DNA from 4 places in the Exiguobacterium sp. s78 genome. Region 3 is predicted to be linked to each of the others. Evidence: riboswitches for the same ligand, from Rfam matches in the RefSeq annotation. Region 3 holds a riboswitch; each other region holds the start of a gene.
What was found. Region 3 has a riboswitch for thiamine pyrophosphate ahead of KNQ18_RS08775 (thiamine phosphate synthase). Riboswitches for the same ligand answer to the same signal wherever they lie in the genome.

Region 1 (5,049 bases), on a different contig from region 3:
GCACTGGTTCTTTCATCAGCACCTCATTTTGCAGCAGCTGACGATTTAAGTGAACAGAAAGCCAAAAACGAACAACAGCAACAAGACAATGCTAAAAAGCAAAAAAACTTAGAGTCTTCTGTTAATCAAGAAGGTCAAAAAATCTCTAAAACACAACAAGAAGTCAATCGACTAGACGAAGCGTTGAACGAAAAAATCTTTGCTGTCGAAACAAAGGATCGTCAAATCAAAGCAACAGAACGTGAAATCGTTGAACTTGGAAAAGAAATCGAGAAATATAAAGCGAAACTAAAACGCCAAGAAAAACTACTCGGTGATCGTCTTCGTGTCATGCAAGAGAATGATGGAAACTCAATTAAATGGGAAGAAGTCATCTTTGGTGCTAAAAACGTTGGTGATCTCGTAAGCCGTGTCATGGCAGGGAAATCCATTTCAAAACAAGATGATAAAATGATCACGGATTACCAGAATACGCAAAAGCAATTAGCGGATGCGCAGCAAGAAGTAAAAGAAAAGAAAGCGCAGTTGGTAGTTGAGAAAAAAGAATTAAAACGTCAACAAGCGGACCTTGAATCACAATTAAAAGAGCGGAATAAACGCTTAAAAGAACTACGTAAGAAAAAAGAAAAGTTCGAAACACAATTGATGGATGCAAAAGAAGTCCAACAAATTCTGATTGCGCAAGAAAAAGCGATTGCTGCTGAAAAAGCAGCACGTGAACGTGAAGCTCGACTCGAAAAAGAGCGTCAAGCTCAAGCGGCACGTGAAGCGAAAGCACGAGCAGAGGCTGAAGCAGCGCAAGCAGCAGCACAAAAAGCAGCAGAAGAGCAAGCTGCTAAAGAAGCAGCAGCTCAGCAAGCAGCACAAGAGAAAGCGGCACAATCGGAAAAACCTTCTGGTTCGACGAAACAATCAGCACCAAAACCATCTACACCAGCACCAGCTGCGCCTGCTCCAGCACCAGCTGCACCAAAACCAGCACCATCATCAGGTGGTCTGTTCATTCATCCAACTGCTGGAACTGTTACACAAGGTTATGGTTCTGCAGGCGGAGAGAACGGATATACGTTCCATAACGGAATTGACTTTGGTGGTCCAGTCGGTACGCCGATCGTGGCAGCTGCAACAGGTACAGTCATTACAGCATCAGGTGGCGGACCTTACGGAAATCATGTCATGATCGCTCACCAATTGAACGGGAAGACATATACGACAGTATATGCTCACATGAGTTCACTCAATGCCCGTGCTGGTCAACGTGTCAGCCAAGGTCAACAAATTGGCGCGTTAGGTAGTACAGGAAATTCAACAGGACCACACCTCCACTTCGAAATTCACGTTGGTGGATACAGCTATAGTGCAACTGGTCCAGCTAACTCAGTCAATCCATTGTCGATGCTTTAATCGTAAAGAATCGTTGCGTATGCAACGGTTCTTTTTTTTGTCATTTTCAAAAAACAAATCGTATATTACAAAAAACCGTTTTCATTTGAAATGTAAATGAAATTTTTTTGAAACGATTACGGTGCTATAATCTATTTCAGATATGAGAGAAACTTGAATACTATAATAAAATATGAAAAAAACATAAGTGAGGAAAACGATATATGCTAAAAAAACTAATTTCTACCATTGTTTTAGGAGCATTACTTATAACAGGAACACAACCGATCGCAGCAGCGACCATTAAAGAAAAAAAAGCTGAAAATGCCGCTGAACAACGTAAACTTGAAAAAGCGATCAAAAAACAAGAAGCTAAAATCTCAAAAGAGCAACGTCAAATCAATCAAATTGACGCAGCAATCAACGAAAAGATTTTCCAAGTCTCTGAAAAAAATAAACAAATCGAACAGTTGAACGTTCGAATCGATGAGTTAAAGGCAGACATCGTCCGTTACGAAGAAATGTTACAGAAACAGGAAGAACTACTCGGTGATCGTTTGCGTGTTTTCCAAGAGAACGATGGAAATTCGATTAAATGGGAAGAAGTCATTTTTGGATCGAAGGATTTAGGTGATTTATTCAGCCGTGTCATGGCGGGGAAAAAAATCGCTGAGCAAGACGATAAAATGATTTCGGATTACATCGCAACGCAACAAAAATTAGGAGAAGCAAAACAAGCGCTCGTTGAGAAAAAAGCGGAGCAAATGCAAGAAAAGAAAGTATTGCTTGAACAAAAGAAAGCGTTAAAGCTTCAAATGAAAGAACGTAGTGCCACGCTGAAGAAATTACGAAAAGGGAAGACGAAGTTCACGACAGAACTGTTAGACGCAAAAGAACTTCAAGCGACTCTCGAAGCGCAAGAACGTGCAATTGCGGCAGCGAAGGCAGCTGCTAAAGCAGCGGCTGAAAAAGCAGCAGCGGAGAAAGCGGCAGCCGAAAAAGCCGCTAAAGCGAATGCTCAAGCAGCAAAACAAACAGGTAAGAGTTCGGAATCAACTGATTCTGTTGCCCCGCCGGTTGTTTCGAGTGGAGGGAAATTCGTTCGACCATCTTCTGGTGGAGTGTCACAAGGATTCGGACCAGCAAGCGGCGCGAACGGTTATACGTTCCACAACGGTGTTGATTTCAGTGGTTCGGTCGGATCTCCAATCGTCGCTGCAGCAGCTGGAACGGTCATTACAGCATCAGGTGGTGGACCTTACGGCAATCATGTCATGATTTCTCACTTCCTCGATGGACAAGTGTACACGACTGTCTACGCACATATGAGTTCATTATCGGTTCGTGCAGGACAAACGGTCTCTCAAGGTCAGCAAGTCGGGACACTTGGTAGTACAGGGAATTCAACAGGACCACACTTACATTTCGAACTACATGTCGGAGGATATCAATACAGTGCCTCTTCTCCTCTAAATGCAGTCAATCCATTAGCATATCTGTAATCAAAACGGGCTTCGGCTCGTTTTTTTTTCTTCTCTATGCTACAGTTAAGGCGAAACGAATACTTGAGCAACTAGGGGAGCTGGAGGAATCCGGCTGAGAGGAAAACCAATCTGTTTTCGACCCTATTACCTGAACTGGATAATACCAGCGTAGGAAAGTTGAGCCGAACGGATACCGGAATGCGTGTATAACGCTTTCGTATAGCGTCGACTGCTTTTTTACAGCGGTCGACGCTTTTTTTGTCGGTCACGACTCCCTTACATTGCTCGATGGGAAGGTGAAAAGAACATGAAACATGTACTGACGATTGCAGGATCCGACTCCGGTGGTGGAGCTGGGATTCAAGCAGATTTAAAAACCTTTTCGGCTTTAGGGGTTTATGGAATGAGCGTCCTGACAGCCGTCACGGCGCAAAATACGTTGGGTGTTCAAGCGGTGGAAGAGTTATCCCCAGAAATCGTAGATGCCCAGTTAACGTCGATTTTTTCAGACATTCGTGTCGATGCGATCAAAATCGGGATGGTCTCGAATGCGCAGACGATTCGTGTCATTGCTAGACATCTCGGCAAACAGACAGTTCCTATCATATTAGATCCCGTCATGGTCGCTAAAGGTGGTCATGCCCTATTGCGGACGGAAGCTGAACAAGCATTGATTTCAGAACTTCTGCCGCTTGCGACACTCGTTACACCGAATTTACCGGAAGCGGAGCGGTTAACAGGACGATCAGTGACCAATCTAGAGGAAATGCAACTGGCGATGCATCAATTGGCTACACAGACAGGGGCAGTATTACTAAAAGGTGGACATCTCTCAGGAGCTGCGACGGATTTGTTGTTTGATGGGGAAGTGGAACATCGTTTCACATCGGAACGGTTAGACAATCAACATACTCATGGAACTGGTTGTACCTTATCTGCAGCGATTGCAGCACGGATGGCGCTTGGAGAAGATTTACAAGATAGTGTACGACAGGCGAAAAACTATGTCACGGAGGCAATTCGTCATGGATTTGCTCTCGGACAAGGTATTGGACCGACACATCATTTTCACTCACTTTGGAGGGATACACATGTTTACGACCATTCTTGAACACAAACCACTCATTCACCATCTGACGAACACGGTTACGATCAACGACTGCGCAAACGTCACACTCGCTGTTGGAGCATCACCTGTCATGGCGGAAGATATTCGCGAAGTAGAAGAGATGGTTAGACTCGCACAAGCCCTCGTCTTAAACATTGGTACGATCGATGCAGACATGCAAGCAGCTCAACGACTTGCAGCCCGTGAAGCGGAACGTTTGAATGTCCCGATCGTTCTTGATCCAGTTGGAGCAGGGGCAACGACATTACGTACTGCCTTTTCTAAAGAACTCATTGATCTCGGGTGTACGGTCATTAAAGGAAATGCTTCTGAAATCAAGACGTTACTTGGGGAAGATGGGCGAACTAAGGGAGTCGATGCTGCGGGAGATGCAATGATGGATCGAGAAAGTATTCGTGCATTCGCTCGCAAACACAAATCTGTCCTCGTCGTGACAGGTCCGAACGACTATATCACGGATGGAACGCGCGAAATGGAATTACATGTAGGAACACCTCGTCTAGGAGATATCACGGGTACTGGCTGTATGACGGCCTCCTTGATTGCGAGCTTCCTCGGTGCAGGATATACAGCGTTTGAGGCGGCTGTTCACGGAACATTCGTCATGGGAAAAGCAGGAGAACAAGCAGCCTCCGCGCAAGGTCTTGGTGATTTTAAACGAGAGTTGTTCAATGCCATCAGCCTCATGACGGTACAAGATCTTGTGGAGGTGACAGAACGTGTCAATTGATTACTCCATCTATGCAGTGACGGATCGTCGGTACCATCCTGGAGTCGCGATCGAGACGGTCGTTGAGGAAGCCATTTTAGGTGGTGCAACGATCGTGCAACTACGGGAAAAAACAGCACAAGGAAAGGAATTCTTTGATCAGGCAGTTCGGTTGAAAGCACTCACGGATCGGGAAGACATTCCTTTGATCATCAATGATCGGATTGATATCGCGTTACTCGTCGGAGCTGGTTTGCATATCGGACAAGAAGACATTCCTTTAACCGCAGCACGTCGCCTTTTACCAGATGCCGTGATTGGTGTGTCGGTAGCAACCGTTGCAC
Region 2 (5,049 bases), 240 kb from region 3:
GTCAACAGCAATCCTGGAAATCCCGTCATCGGTGTCCGCTCGTTCTCGAGTGATCCGGAGCTCGTCGGCACACTCGGTTCCGCTCTAATGAAGGGAATTCAGTCTGAAGGTGTCGCGGCGACCGCCAAACACTTCCCGGGTCACGGCGATACGGCGACCGATTCCCACTATGGATTACCGGTCGTTGACCGGTCCCTGCAGGAGCTAGAACAAGTCGAGCTCGTACCGTTCAAGCGAGCTATTGCTGAAGACATCGATATGATCATGACAGGACACATCGGGATGCCGCAAATCGAACCTGAAGTCGTCACGTCGACAAATGGTACCTTCCCTTTACCTGCGACGTTATCGGATGATGTCATCACGGGCGTACTGCGCGAAAAACTTGGCTACGATGGCATCGTCATCACAGACGCGTTGAACATGCAGGCAATCGCCGACAACTTCACGGAATCAGAAGCCGTCTTAAAGACGTTTGACGCCGGTGTCGATATCGCGCTCATGCCGACGATTCTTCGTTCCGAACAAGATGTCGAAAAGCTCGATCAGATTTTCAAAGATGTGATTGCAGCGGTTAAAGACGGTCGTCTTTCAGAGGAACGAATTGATCAATCGGTCGAGCGAATCCTGACCCTGAAAGCAGAACGCGGAATTTGGAACGGTACGACTGACACGACATCCCTAGCTGAAAAAATCGCGCAATCGAACCAAATCGTCGGTAGTCCCGAGCATAAAGCAAAAGAACGTGCGATGACGGAAGCCGCGGTCACACTCGTGAAAAATGATCAGCGGACCTTACCATTCAAACCGAAAAAGAATGCCAACGTTCTTGTGATCGCTCCTGCGGCGGATCAAACGGACAGCATGAAAAAAACGATCGCTTCCCTACCGAAGAATCGGAACTGGCACGTGACGACAGCGAATTACTCGGCTACTACGCTATCGCTCGACCAAAACCCGACATTACGGGCGCAACTCGATGCAGCAGATTACATCATCGTCGGTTCCAACGTCAACACGAGTACTAAACTACTACCTACTGCACCAGAACAAGCAATTCCAGCTTCGATCTTCCGCTATGCGAAACAAACGGATACACCATCCGTCCTGCTCAGTCTCCGTAACCCAAACGATGTCGCCGTTCAACCGGACGCACCGGCACACGTCCTCGTCTATGGCTTCAAAGGCGACCCGAACGGTCCAGACTCCGAAGCAGGCAATCTAAAATCAGCGGGACCGAACCTGCCTGCAGGTATCCGAGCAATCTTCGGAACGTTCAAACCGCAAGGCACTTTACCGGTTGATGTGCCGGTCTTTCAGAACGGTGTCTTTACCGATCAACTGCATCTCGAATTCGGTGACGGCTTTAAAAACTGGAAAAAATGATGACGTGATACATTAAAAGACCGAAGCTCCTTAAAGGATGCCTCGGTCTTTTAATGATTGATACGGATATTCAGCTTCTTCTTTCGCACGATGGTAGACGCGGTATAACCAATAAGTCAGCAGTGCATAGACGACGATGACAAGAACAGCAGAAATATAGCTTCCCATGCTATACGCTACCTTAAAGTTTCGAGTCGATGCGGATATACCGGATAACACGATCAACGTTGGGATGATAAGTCCTACAAATCTTACTTTGACTTTACCAAGCATTCGTTGCATAGCATATGCCGCGAGGATCACGAGTGCGATGACTACGATTTCCATTCCAATCCCTACTTTCACTAGATGGTATTCCTAATTCTACCATCTACTGGTTTAAGAAGATACCGGGCGTGCTGGAATCGTTTCGTAGACCGACGTGAACGTCTCTTCCGTCCACCCCATGTGCCAGAAGAGTAACTCATAGTAACAACTTGTCACGAAATGACGTTTCATCCGCTCGCGTTCCGTTGGGCTCGCTTGCTCCGCCAGCGCATCAAGCCGTGCAATCTGTTCAAAGACGACCTTTTCAAACCATTCCGAGCTATACGTGTCGATCCATTGCTGATAGATTTTTTCTTCCGGTGTACACGTCAGTAATTGTTGCCCGACTTCATAATACAACCAGTAACATGGCAAGATGGCAGCAATCGTCTCACCGAGCGTTCCTTCACTCGCATGATGCATGTGCGAAACGTACGCATATGCTGTCGGTGCCGGTTCAAATGCTTCAAGGTCTGCTGCCGTAATACCGAGCGGCTCAAAAAATGATTGATGTAAGCTCAGCTCTGCCTCATAAGTCGAAGTCGCATGTTCGGCAAGTGTCGCGATCGTCGCGAAGTCGTCTGCTTTTGACGCTGCCTTCGCTTGAATCTTCGCAAAGTGTTTTAAGTAATAGGCATCCTGCATGACGTAATGCCGAAATTTCGAGAGTGGTAACGTCCCCTCCCCGATTCCTTGTACGAACGGGTGCGTAAAACTACTATCCCAATACGCTTGTGCCGCTTGTTTGATTTCTTGTGTGAATGTCATGATCTCATCCTCCTCGTTTAGTTATGAAACGAAAAAACACCACCCCGAAACACACGGGCATGGCGCAAGAAGAACAAGACTTGACGCCACTTCCCTCCGTAAGTACGAACTTAATCAGGTTCAAAGGGTCCGAACGTCTTCGTTCGTCTCAGTCAGCCTACTGACTCCCCTAGTGGTCATTATTCGATTCCCATTCACTATAGCATGCTGAAAACGGAAGTCAAGTTGTCCTTTTTTCGCTATACTATGGAGTGTCAGAAGACGGATACCGTCTCCATCTGCAGACCGATTCCGAACAGACATCGTTACCGTACACTAAATTTAGTACCTGATACTATAATTCATTCTGTTACTTACAATTGGAGGATTTCATTATGCATACACCAACAAAAATCATGGCATCAGCCGTTATCGCTTCTGCTTTATTACTCCCAACAGCCGCATCCGCCGAACAAGTCGTCGATAAGACGATCGTCACACTCGGGGAGTCGCTCGGCGCAAAAGATAAAGCATGGGTGCTTTCACGTCTCAATGCACCGGAAGGGATCACACCGATCATCGCAACTTCTGCTGACGAGGAAAAATATCTCGGGAAAAACATCCCACAGTCGCAAAAAGGCGGCAATATGTATTCGTCGGCTAAAATCGAACTGACGGAAAAAGGAGATGGACTCTCCGTCTCGACGGAAAACATCACATGGGTGACGAAGGATATGTATCTCAACGCTCTCGTCACAGCGGGTGTCAAAGATGCCGATATCACGATCACTTCTCCCTACAAGGTGACCGGGACATCGGCACTGACAGGAATCATGAAAGCGTACGATCAAACTTCCGCTGAGACTGGAATTAAGTTAAGTGACGAACGCAAGGATTTAGCACAGCAAGAATTATCGGTCACATCAGACGTCGGAAAAACGGTCGGCACGGATAAAGTCGCAGACTTAATGAATGAGATCAAGGCTGAGATCGCCAATCAAAAACCGGAAACCAAAGTCGAGATCGAAAACCTGATCGTCCAAGTCATTCAAAACAACAATATCCAGTTGTCTGACGCACAAATGGACCGGTTGACGAATCTATTCAATCAAATGGAGCAAGCGAACATCAACTGGGGACAAATCGAAAGTGGACTTAAAAATGCGGGACAAGACATCCATGCCTTCGCGACTTCAGAAGAAACGAAAGGGTTTTTTGCTAAACTATTCGATGGACTCAGTGACTTCTTCAGCTCGATTGCTGGCGTGTTCAAATAATTCAGACTTCCGTAACTGACAAAAAAATAGTAAACTAGATGTATCTGAAACGAAAGGTGGTGTGAAAAGATGGACTTTGCCGCGTGCAAACACTGGTTGATGGAACAATTGTATCTGTTGCGCGCGATTTTTCATGGAATGGCGTTCTAAGGCACCCGTCTGTCCTTTTTTAAGAACTTCATGAATGAAAAATACTGCAAAGCGCATCTTTCACACGTTAGGGAGAGTGCTATTTGCGCTCTCCTTTTTTGATGCGCGCGAAAGGATCAATTGATTATGATGATTTGCGACATTCAACACCTGACCAAACAATTCGGAGGCGAAACGATCTTAACGGATGTTTCCCTCTTCTTAAACGAACACGACCGTGTCGGTCTAATTGGACGAAACGGGAGTGGTAAAACGACATTACTCCGCTTGCTTGCTCGCCTTGAGCAACCGGACGGTGGTGTCATCTATCAAAAGAACGGTTTGACGATCGGCTACTTGGAACAACTTCCTGTATATAGTGAAACGATGACCGGACTCGACGTCCTTTGGACAGCGTTTGCAGAGACTCTTGCGATCCGTTCCCGGATGCAACAGTTGGAGCAAATGATGGCGACAGCACCAGATGATCTCGATGCACTACTCGTACGGTATGCGGAAGCGACGAATGCATTCGAACAAAAGGACGGCTATCTACTCGACTCGAAAATCGAACGCATGGTGAACGGATTACATCTCCTTCCGTTACTCACTCGTCCTTTCCACCAGTTGAGCGGTGGTGAACAGACGAAGATTTGTCTCGGTCGCATGTTACTCATGGAACCAAATCTGCTTATTCTTGACGAACCGACGAACCATCTCGATTTAGCTGCCGTTGAATGGCTGGAGCAGTTCTTACGGGACTACACAGGAACCATCCTGCTCGTCTCTCACGACCGGGTCTTCTTAGACGCCGTCGTCACTTCGATCGTTGAACTCGAAGACGGTGAACTGACAACCTATATAGGGAACTACAGCGCGTTCGTCGTCGAGAGAGAACGCCGTCTGCTCGAGCAGTTCCATGCGTATCAAGAGCAACAGAAAAAAATAAAGAAAATGAAGGAAGCGATTCGTCGACTCCGGCAATGGGCAAACGAAGCGTCTCCACCGAGTGAGAAATTATTCCGTAAAGCAAAATCGATGGAACGGGCACTCGAGCGGATCGAACGGATTAAACGACCACAACTCGAAGCCAAAACCGCTGATGTCTCCTTCTCTTCCACTGATCACTCGAGCCAAGTCGTCTTTCGCGCTGAAGAACTCTCGTTTGCTTACGGAACCCGTCACATTTTTGATGAAGTCTCGT
Region 3 (5,049 bases):
CATGAAACGATTTCGTCGGGTATCGCAAAGCGAGATTTCGGGAAAAGAACCATTATTCGAAATAGCGTGTGAATTTCCAGGCTTGCTGTTTTTTGCGTATACTACAGAAGAAGACTACTTATAAAGGAGTGGAAACGATGCAAGCGACAGTGACATGGAACAAACAGATGGGGTTTAGTGGACAGACGGAATCAGGGCATCATCTTGCGATGGACGCAGCACCCGAAAACGGTGGTGAAAACCAAGCACCACGACCGACCGAACTCTTGCTACATGCCGTTGCCGGCTGTACTGGAATTGATATCGTCTCGATTTTAGAGAAGATGCGCTTGACGATCACCCATTTCGAAATGGATATCGAAGGAGAACGGGCAGAGGATCATCCGCGGCGCTTTACGTCGATCTCGATTCATTACCGGCTCGAAGGTGATCTCCCGGAAGATAAGGTCCGTCGTGCCATCTCGTTATCAAAGGATAAATATTGTTCGGTCTCGCAATCCCTGAACGCTGAGATTTCCGTCTATTATTCGATTAATGGTGTGCGAAGCGAGGATCCTTTGTGAAGAAAACCGTACTGATCGGTTGTCTGTTGCTTGCAGGGTGTGCGCAGGAGACGACGGAACCAACGAAATCATCACAACCGGAAGCGAAGCAACCAACAGAAGAAAAGAAACCGAAACCTGAACCAACGAAAGAGGAACGACAACAAGCACGATTAAAGCAGCAACTTAAAGCGATGTCGACGTCAGAAAAGATCGATCAACTGCTCTACATCGGAGTCGCCGGCACGGAACTTTCAGCAGCTGACCGGAAATTGTTACAGACGCATGCGATTGGCGGGGTCTTATTGCTCGGCGGAAACATTACGTCGGAAGAGCAACTCTTGACGTTCACGCGTGCGATTCAAGAGACGAACCAAAAACCGTATGCGTTCGTCGGGATTGATGAAGAAGGCGGACGCGTCAGCCGGGTACCGGATCAACGATTACGTCTACCGACGAGTCAACGGATGGCGCAAGGAGCAGATGAAGTGAAAATGGAAGACGTCGGACGTACGCTCGGACATTTGTCACGTTTTTATGGCTTCAACATGGACTTCGCGCCGGTCCTTGACGTCAACAGTAATCCGAACAATCCGATCATCGGCGACCGTGCGTTAAGTGCTGATCCGAATACCGTCGCGACGCTTGGTACGGCCCTGATGCACGGGATGCAGGAGACGGGAACGATTCCGGTCGTCAAACATTTTCCCGGTCACGGCAATACGAGTGTCGATTCCCATGTCGGGCTACCGAAAGTGACGGCATCAAAGGAAGAATTGAAGCGGACGGAGCTGTTACCGTTCCAAGAAGCGATTCAAGAGGGCGCCGAGATGGTGATGGTCGCCCATATTCTCTATCCCGCGTATGACGATATGAATCCGTCCTCGCTCTCAAAGCCGATCTTGACTGACCTCTTGCGTCAACAACTCGGATTCAACGGTGTCATCATCACGGATGATCTCGTCATGGGGGCGATCACGAAACAATATGGTCTCGCAGAAGCGGCACGTCAGTCGCTCGTCAATGGAGCTGATATGGCGATGTTTTCAGAGGCAGGTGCTTACACAAAGGTCCATGCTGAAGTGATGCAAGCCGTCAAAGAAAAAACGCTGACGCCGGAGATGCTCGATGCCAAAGTAATGCGCATCCTGAAGCTGAAGCAGACGTATGCCGACAGCCAAGAGCAACAGCGACCGACGAAATCGGAGCTGATTCAGCAAGTGGAAGCCTCAACTAGGACTAGCGAAGCAAAGCGACTCATGCTAGACTAATGGGGCAAGCCAATTAAACACGAAAAGACACTAGGGGAGTCTCCCAGCAGACTGAGACGGAAGTATCCGGACCCTTTGAACCTGATCTAGTTCGTACTAGCGGAGGGAAGTGGCTCGAAATCCTAGATATCCTTAGCGCTTCAGCGCATTTTCGGACCACTCCCTTCAACATCGGGAGTGGTCCTTTTTCGTATGGAAAGGAAGAACATGATGCGTCTACATCTGATTTCGACGGGATCCATCCATCCGATTGACGAAATAAAGACTTTTCAATCGCTTCAACCTTATACGGATCAGCTACATCTACGTGAACCGAACTTGTCAGCAGCAGAATTACTTGATCTGATTGACGCACTCCTTGCGCATGGTTATTCGCTTGATCAGTTAACCGTTCATGACCGGGTCGATGTCGCCCATGTCGCCGGCATCGGTGTGCAGTTGACGCGCCGTTCCTTGCGTGTCCGCGATGTGCGACGTCATTTTCCGGACCTCGTCATCGGGAAATCCGTTCATTCACTAGCAGAGGCACTAGCAGCAGAAGCGGAAGGAGCCGACCGACTGCTGTACGGTCATATTTATCCAACAGCGTCGAAGCCGGACATGCCACCACGAGGGATTGACGCCTTGAAGCAAGTCGTAACCTTCACGACGAAACCAGTCATTGCAATTGGTGGGATTACACCAGAACGCATGCCTGAAATCGCAGCGACCGGTGCAACCGGAATCGCTGTCTTATCGGGTATTCTCGGTCAAGCGGATCCGCTCGCCGCCGTCAAGCGTTACCAGGGGGTACGGGTATGACGAATCACATCATCATCGGTGGTGGAGTCATCGGTTTGACGCTTGCTTACGGTCTCGCCTGTCAGAATGAATCCGTCGTCGTCTTAGAACGTGGAACATGCGGACAAGGGACAAGCCGAGCGGCTGCCGGGATGCTTGCGACAGACATCGAGCTGAGAGCGGAATTGCATGCACTTGCCGCACGTAGTCGTCGTCTGTATCCGTTGCTTGCACGTCGTCTCGAGCGAGAGACAGGCATCGATTGTGGGTACCGGGAACAACCGTTTTTGTTAAAACGTAAAGGGCGCGAGCATCTGTTTCCGGCTGTCGGTCAAATCGATCCACGACGACTGACGACTGCATTGATGTATGCCTTACACGCACGTGGCATATCGATTGAAGAACAGGTGGAAGTCACACGCATCGAAGAGAGCGATGACTTCGTCAGGATCGAGTCGAACGCAGGAACGTGGGCCGGACGAACGGTGACGGTCGCTGCCGGACGCGGGTCGCAAGCCTTGCTCGATACAGTCGGTATTTCGATCGCCACATATGGGGTCAAAGGGGAATGTCTCGCCGTCCGTCTCGCGGGTCAGCCGTTACGCTCGATCCTGTTTGACGACGCTGTCTACCTTGTGCCAAAAGCAGACGGACGAATTTTGATCGGTGCGACAGAACTGCCGTACGACGAGACGGTCGGTGTCAGTGTCGCTGGGATCACGTCACTGCTTCAAGCAGCAAAACGACTGTATCCACCGATTCGTGACGCGGTCATCGAAGAAGTCTGGTCCGGTGTACGACCACAAACGGTGTCCGGCTTGCCATATATCGGAGTCGCCGATTCATCCCGTCGGATCTTCCTAGCGACGGGGCATCATCGGCATGGCATCTTACTCGCACCGACGACAGCGGAAGTCTTGGTAAATACATTACGGTTGATTCAGAAGGAGGAAGTCCGATGAACATTACGATTAACGGCAATGACCACACGATCGAACAGATTAAAACGATCGAGGACATGCTCACGCAACTCGGCTTAGGGGAAAAGCTCGTCATCGTCGAACAGAATCGACAAATCATCGATCGCATGGCGTATGGTCAGACAGTCGTTCGGGACAATGACACATTTGAAATCGTTCATTTCGTAGGAGGAGGATAAACATGCTGAAAATTGAAGAAAAGACATTTGAATCACGATTATTACTCGGAACAGGGAAATATACGGATGCTACCGTACAGCAAGAAGCAATCGATGCGTCTGCTTCACAAATCTTGACGTTCGCCGTCCGTCGGCTCGACATCTTTGACAAACAACAAGCGAATTTTTTGGAGTCGCTTGATTTAGCGAAGTACGATTTACTGCCGAACACGGCCGGTGCGAAGACGGCGGAGGAAGCTGTTCGGCTTGCGAAGCTTGCGCGGGCATCCGGTATGTGCGACATGGTTAAGGTCGAAGTGATCGGTTGCGACAAGACGTTACTACCTGATCCGATCGAGACGTTACGGGCTTCTGAAGAATTACTCAAAGAAGGTTTCATCGTCTTACCGTATACGTCGGACGATGTCGTCCTTGCACGGCGACTCGAGGAACTCGGTTGTCACGCCATCATGCCGGCAGCGTCACCGATCGGTTCCGGGCAAGGCATTCTCAACCCACTTCATCTACGATTCATCATCGAGCAGACGACGGTCCCGGTCATCGTCGACGCCGGGATCGGCTCACCGACCGACGTCGCCTATGCGATGGAACTAGGAGCGGATGGTGTCTTATTGAACTCCGCTGTTGCCCATGCTCAAGATCCGGTCAAGATGGCGCACGCCATGCGACTAGCTGTCGAAGCAGGGCGCTTCGGATACGAAGCGGGACGTATCGAGAAGAAACAGTATGCGGTCGCGAGTAGTCCAACGAGTGGATTGATTCGATGAACCGTTACTCACGGCAAACTCGATTTCAACCGATCGGGGAAGCGGGACAAGCACGCTTGGCATCAGCGAAGGTGCTGATCATCGGCATGGGAGCGCTCGGAACGGCGTCGGCAGAGCAACTCGTCCGCGCCGGTGTCGGTGTCGTCCGAATCGTCGACCGCGATTATGTCGAGTGGAGTAATCTACAACGACAACAGCTTTATACCGAGGAGGATGCGCGTCATATCGTACCAAAAGCGATTGCCGCAAAAGCACGGCTTGAAGCGATTAATTCGACGGTGACGATCGAAGCGCATGTAGTAGACGTCGACCGGGCAGCCCTGACGTGGCTTCTCGATGATATCGATCTGATCATCGACGCGACGGACAATTTCGATATTCGTTTGCTGATGAACGACATGGCGTTGATGCGTTCGATTCCGTGGATTTATGGTGGCTGCGTCGGCAGTTATGGGATCACGTTTACCGTCCGTCCCGGGGAGACGCCGTGTCTGCATTGTCTACTCGATCAATTACCGCGTGATCAGGAG
Region 4 (5,049 bases), 800 kb from region 3:
GCGCTCGCAAAAGCACCGCATGACCGTCAACAGTCCGTCGCAGCCTTTAAGGCAGATATGGTGACGGCGTTGTCTGACGAACGAGCAAGCGAAGGTATCCGAGGTGCAGAAGAGGATGAGCTGGAAAAGACGATGGTCTTATCGCCTGTACAAGTGCCAGAAGAATCAAAAGCGGAACCAGAATCACCCGCCGTCACGACCGTTCAACCGAAAACACCGGAAAAGAAAAAGAAAAAACGTTGGTGGATCGTCCTCTTATTGCTCATATTGCTAGGTGGTGCAGCTACGACGTTTGCGATGTGGCCAGATCCAACGGTCACCGTACCATCTGTCGTCAAGACGGATGGAGACGAAGCGGAAACGAAGCTTGAGAAACTAGGATTCGTTGTTGAGACGACAGAACGAAATAGCGATACAGTCGAGGAAGGCGATGTCATCAGTCAGACACCGCGTGAAAACGCACAAGTCAAGAAAGGCTCGACAGTCACCTTGGTCGTCTCTACAGGTAGTGCGCCGGTCGAAGTACCGGATGTGACAGATGACGCTGAAAAAGAGGCGATTGCCACATTAAAAGAGGCTGGATTCGCTAAAGTCGAGGTCGAACGTGAAAAGTCGGATGAAGTCGAGCGAGGTAATGTGATCCGGCAATCGATCTCTGCTGGGACGGAAGTGATTGCAAAAGAACAGACGATTACAATCACTGTCTCAGAAGGAACTTCGTCCTTTGAATTGAAAGATTTGACGAACTTATCGAGTGATGAAGCAAAAGCGTATCTCGATGAAATGGGTCTCGACGGCACGTTTGAACAAGAATTTTCAAGTGACGTCAAGCTCGATCAAGTCATTCGTCAATTCCCGCAAGCAGGAGCGCAAGTCGAACCGAACGACTCCGTGACGGTGTTCATCTCAAAAGGTGAGGAAGAAAAAACGGTGACGGCAACGTTCCCTGAAAAGGTCGTCTATGATGCGGTCAGCGAGAACGAGGACGAGGAACCACCGAAACAAGTCATCCGGATTGAGACGGAAGACGCGAAAGGGAAGCGGACCGTCATCGAGGAATCGATTGATCAAGATGAGACATTCGACGTGCCGGTGACGATTGATCCAGGAGAAGAAGGAAAAATTACGATCTATAAAGACGATACGGTGTATCGTTCAAAAACCATCACGTACAATCAAGCAAAAGACGCACAATGAATGTGATGAAAAAGGAGTGCATAGGATGACGGAACAACGCATCGAAGAGAATCGAGAAGGAACGATCATACGTCTGCAGGGTGGCTTTTATGATGTCATGACACCAGAAGGAGAGGTCCGTTCACGGGCAAGAGGGAATTTCCGAAAACGCGGCATCAGTCCAGTCGTCGGAGACGAGGTCGTTCTTCATATCGAAAGTGAGACAGGATATATTCTCGAAGTGAAGGAGCGGGACAACTTTTTAGTACGCCCTCCAGTCGCGAATATCGACCAGGCATTGCTCGTCGTCTCGGCGGCAGAACCTGATTTTTCAGCGCACTTGCTCGACCGATTTCTCGTTTTGATCGAAGCGAAGGAAATTCAACCCGTCATCCTATTGACGAAGATGGATTTGCTGGACGATGTTAAAGGACCGTCTGTCCGAGAGGCGATTGCCGCTTACCGGAAGATTGGGTATACGGTCATCGAGACATCAAGTGAGACGTTGGCAGGTATTGAGCAAGTCCGTCCGTTACTTGCTGGAAAAACGAGCGTTCTCGCCGGACAATCCGGTGTCGGGAAAAGTTCATTGCTCAATGCACTGGAACCCTCTCTTGATTTAGAAACAAGTGCGATCTCGAAATCACTCGGACGCGGACGTCATACGACGCGCCACGTCACATTGATGCCGCTTGCCGAAGGATTGATTGCCGATACGCCAGGTTTCTCGAACCTCGATTTTCCGTATGATATGGAAATCGAGGATGTACGGTGGAGTTTCCCTGAATTCGTGGCTGTACAAGATGATTGCAAATACCGAGGTTGCTTGCATTTGAATGAACCCGGTTGTGCCGTCAAGGAAGCCGTCGAAGCCCAAGAAATCATGTCCTCTCGTTATGAGAACTATGGTATGTTTATAGACGAAATCAAGAATCGAGCCCGGAGGTATTGAAGATGATTAAAATTGCACCATCTATCTTATCAGCAGATTTTGCGAATCTCGAACGCGATGTTAAAGCAGTCGAAGCAGCAGGCGCGGACTATATCCATTTTGATGTCATGGACGGTCAGTTCGTACCGAACATCTCATTTGGATTACCTGTGCTTAGCTGCTTACGTCAAAAGACGGATATGATTCTCGATGTCCATTTGATGATCGACCAGCCAGAACGTTTCGTCGAGGATTTCGTCAAAGCAGGGGCGGACATCGTGACGTTCCACGTCGAAGCGACGAATCATGTCCATCGTGTCTTGCAACAAATCAAAGCAGCGGGCGCAAAGGCAGGAGTCGTCTTGAATCCCCATACGCCATTATCAACGATTGAACACGTCCTTGAGGATGTCGATATGGTTTTATTGATGACGGTCAATCCGGGCTTCGGTGGACAAGCCTTCATCGAGCGTGTCATGCCGAAACTCGCAGCACTTGCGCAAATGAAAGCAGATCGTGGTCTGACATTTGAAATCGAGATTGACGGTGGCGTCAATCCGGAAACGGCAAAGCTTTGCATCGATAACGGTGCGAACGTTCTCGTCGCAGGATCAGCAATCTACAATGCACCAGATTATGCGGAAGCGATCACTAGCATTCGTCAAGGGGCTGCCGTATAATAAGAACGAGAAAACGAAATATGATGACCGCAAGGGGTGTCGCTTGAAAAGCGGCTGAGAGGAGTCTTTTAGACTTTAACCCTTCGAACCTGTTCCGTTCAAACGGACGTAGGGATGTGGCGCACGCAGGCAGTACGGCGTTCGTCGTACTGCCTTTTTGCGTCCTCTCGTACAATGAAGGAGGAAAAATAGCATGAAACGGTTACAAATGATGATGGAAATTGCCATCTTCGCCAGTCTCGGAGTCGTCTTTGATTTACTGATTCCATTCAAAATGCCACAAGGAGGCTCAATCAGCTTAGCGATGCTACCGATCTTCGTCATGGCATTTCGCCACGGTGTCGTCGGAGGGGTCGTTACGGGAGCGCTTGTCGGTACGATTCAATTGATGTTCGCTCCTCAAGTCTTGACGATCGTTCAACCGATGCTTGACTATACGATTGCGTATGGTGTCGTCGGATTAAGTGGTCTGTTCGCGCGTCAAGTCAGACTAGCCGCGCGCAATGGACAAAAGAAAAGCTTGATGGCGTTCGTTCTCCTGGCGACGTTATTAGGCGCAGGACTCCGTTATATCTGTCATGTCATCAGTGGAATCGTCTTTTTTGCCGAGTATGCAAAAGGTCCAGTCGTGGAATACTCTTTTGTCTATAACGCAACGTATATGGTTCCTTCGTACATCTTATGTGGAATCGTAGCAGGAATTCTATTTACGACTGCGCCACGCTTACTCCGTTATTCGGCACGAGGCGTCTGAGATGCGGGCGATTCTCGTCTGTGCCGGTCCGCGAGAAGAAGTGCCGGATTTACGGACGTTTTGTCAGCCGGGTGATTTTATCGTCGGTGTCGATGGTGGTGTTCAGACGATTGAATCGTTTGGGCTGACATGCGACCTGACGATTGGTGATTTTGATTCGCTTGGTTATGTACCAGAAGGGGCAATCGTTCATCCGGCCGAGAAAGATGAAACGGATCTCGAACTGGCACTTCGTACAGCATCAGAGATGAAACGGTTTGAGGATACCATCATCATCGGGGCGACAGGTGGGCGGCTCGACATGACCGTCCAAAATGTGTACCTGTTGAAGCGATATCCAGAGACCAGACTCGTGACGAAACGAGAAGAGGTGCGATACTTGGCTGAGGGAACGTATGCAGTCGAAGCAGGGAGCTATCATTATCTTTCTTTCATTCCACTCGTACCATCGACTTTAAGCTTATCCGGAGTCAAATACCCACTCGATGCACATCCCGTACCCGTCGGAGGTTCCTTGACCGTTAGTAATGAATGGCGTGCGTCAGAAGCGAAAGTAGAGCTCCACCAAGGAGAACTATTGATGATGCGGACGCTTAAGGAATAGAACAATCATATGAAAGAGGCCGTGGACAAATCCACGGCCTCTTTTTAGATGAAATTATTCTTCGAGTTGAGAAGGGGCGACACGGATGTCGCTTTGGGCGGATAGATGTTTTCCTTTGACGAAGAGATGATAACTTCCCCACATGACGAGGAAGAAAGGAACACCGATGTATAGAGCGATTCGTTGATCCGCTTGAAACGCAAGACTGACGAGGACGACGACGTTTAACGTCAGCGAAATCAGTGGTAACACCGGATAGAGTGGTGTCTTGAATTTCAGTTCGGATACATCGTGTCCGTTTCGGACGAACTGACGACGAAATGCGAGCTGCGAAGCAGAAATCGAAATCCAGCCGACTTGAGCGCCAAGTCCGGCTAAGGACAAGAGCCAAATGAAGACGGTATCCTCTGCGAAAAACGCGGTTAGGAGCGATAACATCGCAAACATCATCGTAAAGAGTAAAGCGCGCATCGGCACACCACGTGCATTGACGTAAGATAATTTCTTTGAAATCATCCCTTCTTGCGCCATTGCCCATAACATCCGAGTCGCCGCATATAATCCGGAGTTTCCGACGGACAACAACGCTGTCAAGACGACGATGTTCATCAAATCAGCAGCGTACGGAATACCAATCGCATCAAAGACCATGATGAACGGACTGCTGACTCCGCCAGCTGTTTCATACGGAATTAATGCACCAACGATCGTAATCGATAAGACGAAGAAGATGAACGTCCGCCAGACTGTATTGCGGATGGCTTTTGGAATCGATTTTTCGGGCGTGTCGGACTCCCCAGCCGCAACACCGATCAATTCCGTTCCTTGGAAGGCGAAGTTGACGGCAATCATCGTCGTCAAGACACCGAGAATCCCGTTTGGAAACCAACCGCTTGCCGTAAAG

Region 1: linked by a shared signal. The riboswitch ahead of thiD (bifunctional hydroxymethylpyrimidine kinase/phosphomethylpyrimidine kinase) and the one ahead of KNQ18_RS08775 (thiamine phosphate synthase) in region 3 are both predicted to bind thiamine pyrophosphate.
Region 2: linked by a shared signal. The riboswitch ahead of tenA (thiaminase II) and the one ahead of KNQ18_RS08775 (thiamine phosphate synthase) in region 3 are both predicted to bind thiamine pyrophosphate.
Region 4: linked by a shared signal. The riboswitch ahead of thiT (energy-coupled thiamine transporter ThiT) and the one ahead of KNQ18_RS08775 (thiamine phosphate synthase) in region 3 are both predicted to bind thiamine pyrophosphate.

What each region holds. Positions count from the first base shown of each region.
Region 1 is NZ_JACSNB010000004.1:100,380-105,428, forward strand. It holds gene KNQ18_RS17445 (murein hydrolase activator EnvC family protein) at 1-1,404, shown strand, start outside; gene KNQ18_RS14945 (murein hydrolase activator EnvC family protein) at 1,608-2,885, shown strand; TPP riboswitch at 2,949-3,059, shown strand; gene thiD (bifunctional hydroxymethylpyrimidine kinase/phosphomethylpyrimidine kinase) at 3,175-3,978, shown strand; gene thiM (hydroxyethylthiazole kinase) at 3,959-4,726, shown strand; gene thiE (thiamine phosphate synthase) at 4,716-5,049, shown strand, end outside.
Region 2 is NZ_JACSNB010000001.1:1,919,164-1,924,212, forward strand. It holds gene KNQ18_RS09990 (glycoside hydrolase family 3 protein) at 1-1,386, shown strand, start outside; gene KNQ18_RS09995 (hypothetical protein) at 1,417-1,713, opposite strand; gene tenA (thiaminase II) at 1,765-2,460, opposite strand; TPP riboswitch at 2,535-2,641, opposite strand; gene KNQ18_RS10005 (DUF1002 domain-containing protein) at 2,835-3,716, shown strand; gene abc-f (ribosomal protection-like ABC-F family protein) at 3,993-5,049, shown strand, end outside.
Region 3 is NZ_JACSNB010000001.1:1,677,216-1,682,264, reverse strand. It holds gene KNQ18_RS08785 (OsmC family protein) at 138-563, shown strand; gene nagZ (beta-N-acetylhexosaminidase) at 560-1,813, shown strand; TPP riboswitch at 1,836-1,938, shown strand; gene KNQ18_RS08775 (thiamine phosphate synthase) at 2,021-2,614, shown strand; gene KNQ18_RS08770 (FAD-dependent oxidoreductase) at 2,611-3,555, shown strand; gene thiS (sulfur carrier protein ThiS) at 3,552-3,752, shown strand; gene KNQ18_RS08760 (thiazole synthase) at 3,755-4,519, shown strand; gene KNQ18_RS08755 (ThiF family adenylyltransferase) at 4,516-5,049, shown strand, end outside.
Region 4 is NZ_JACSNB010000001.1:880,335-885,383, forward strand. It holds gene pknB (Stk1 family PASTA domain-containing Ser/Thr kinase) at 1-1,197, shown strand, start outside; gene rsgA (ribosome small subunit-dependent GTPase A) at 1,223-2,128, shown strand; gene rpe (ribulose-phosphate 3-epimerase) at 2,131-2,787, shown strand; TPP riboswitch at 2,810-2,919, shown strand; gene thiT (energy-coupled thiamine transporter ThiT) at 2,981-3,541, shown strand; gene KNQ18_RS04350 (thiamine diphosphokinase) at 3,543-4,145, shown strand; gene KNQ18_RS04355 (amino acid permease) at 4,200-5,049, opposite strand, start outside.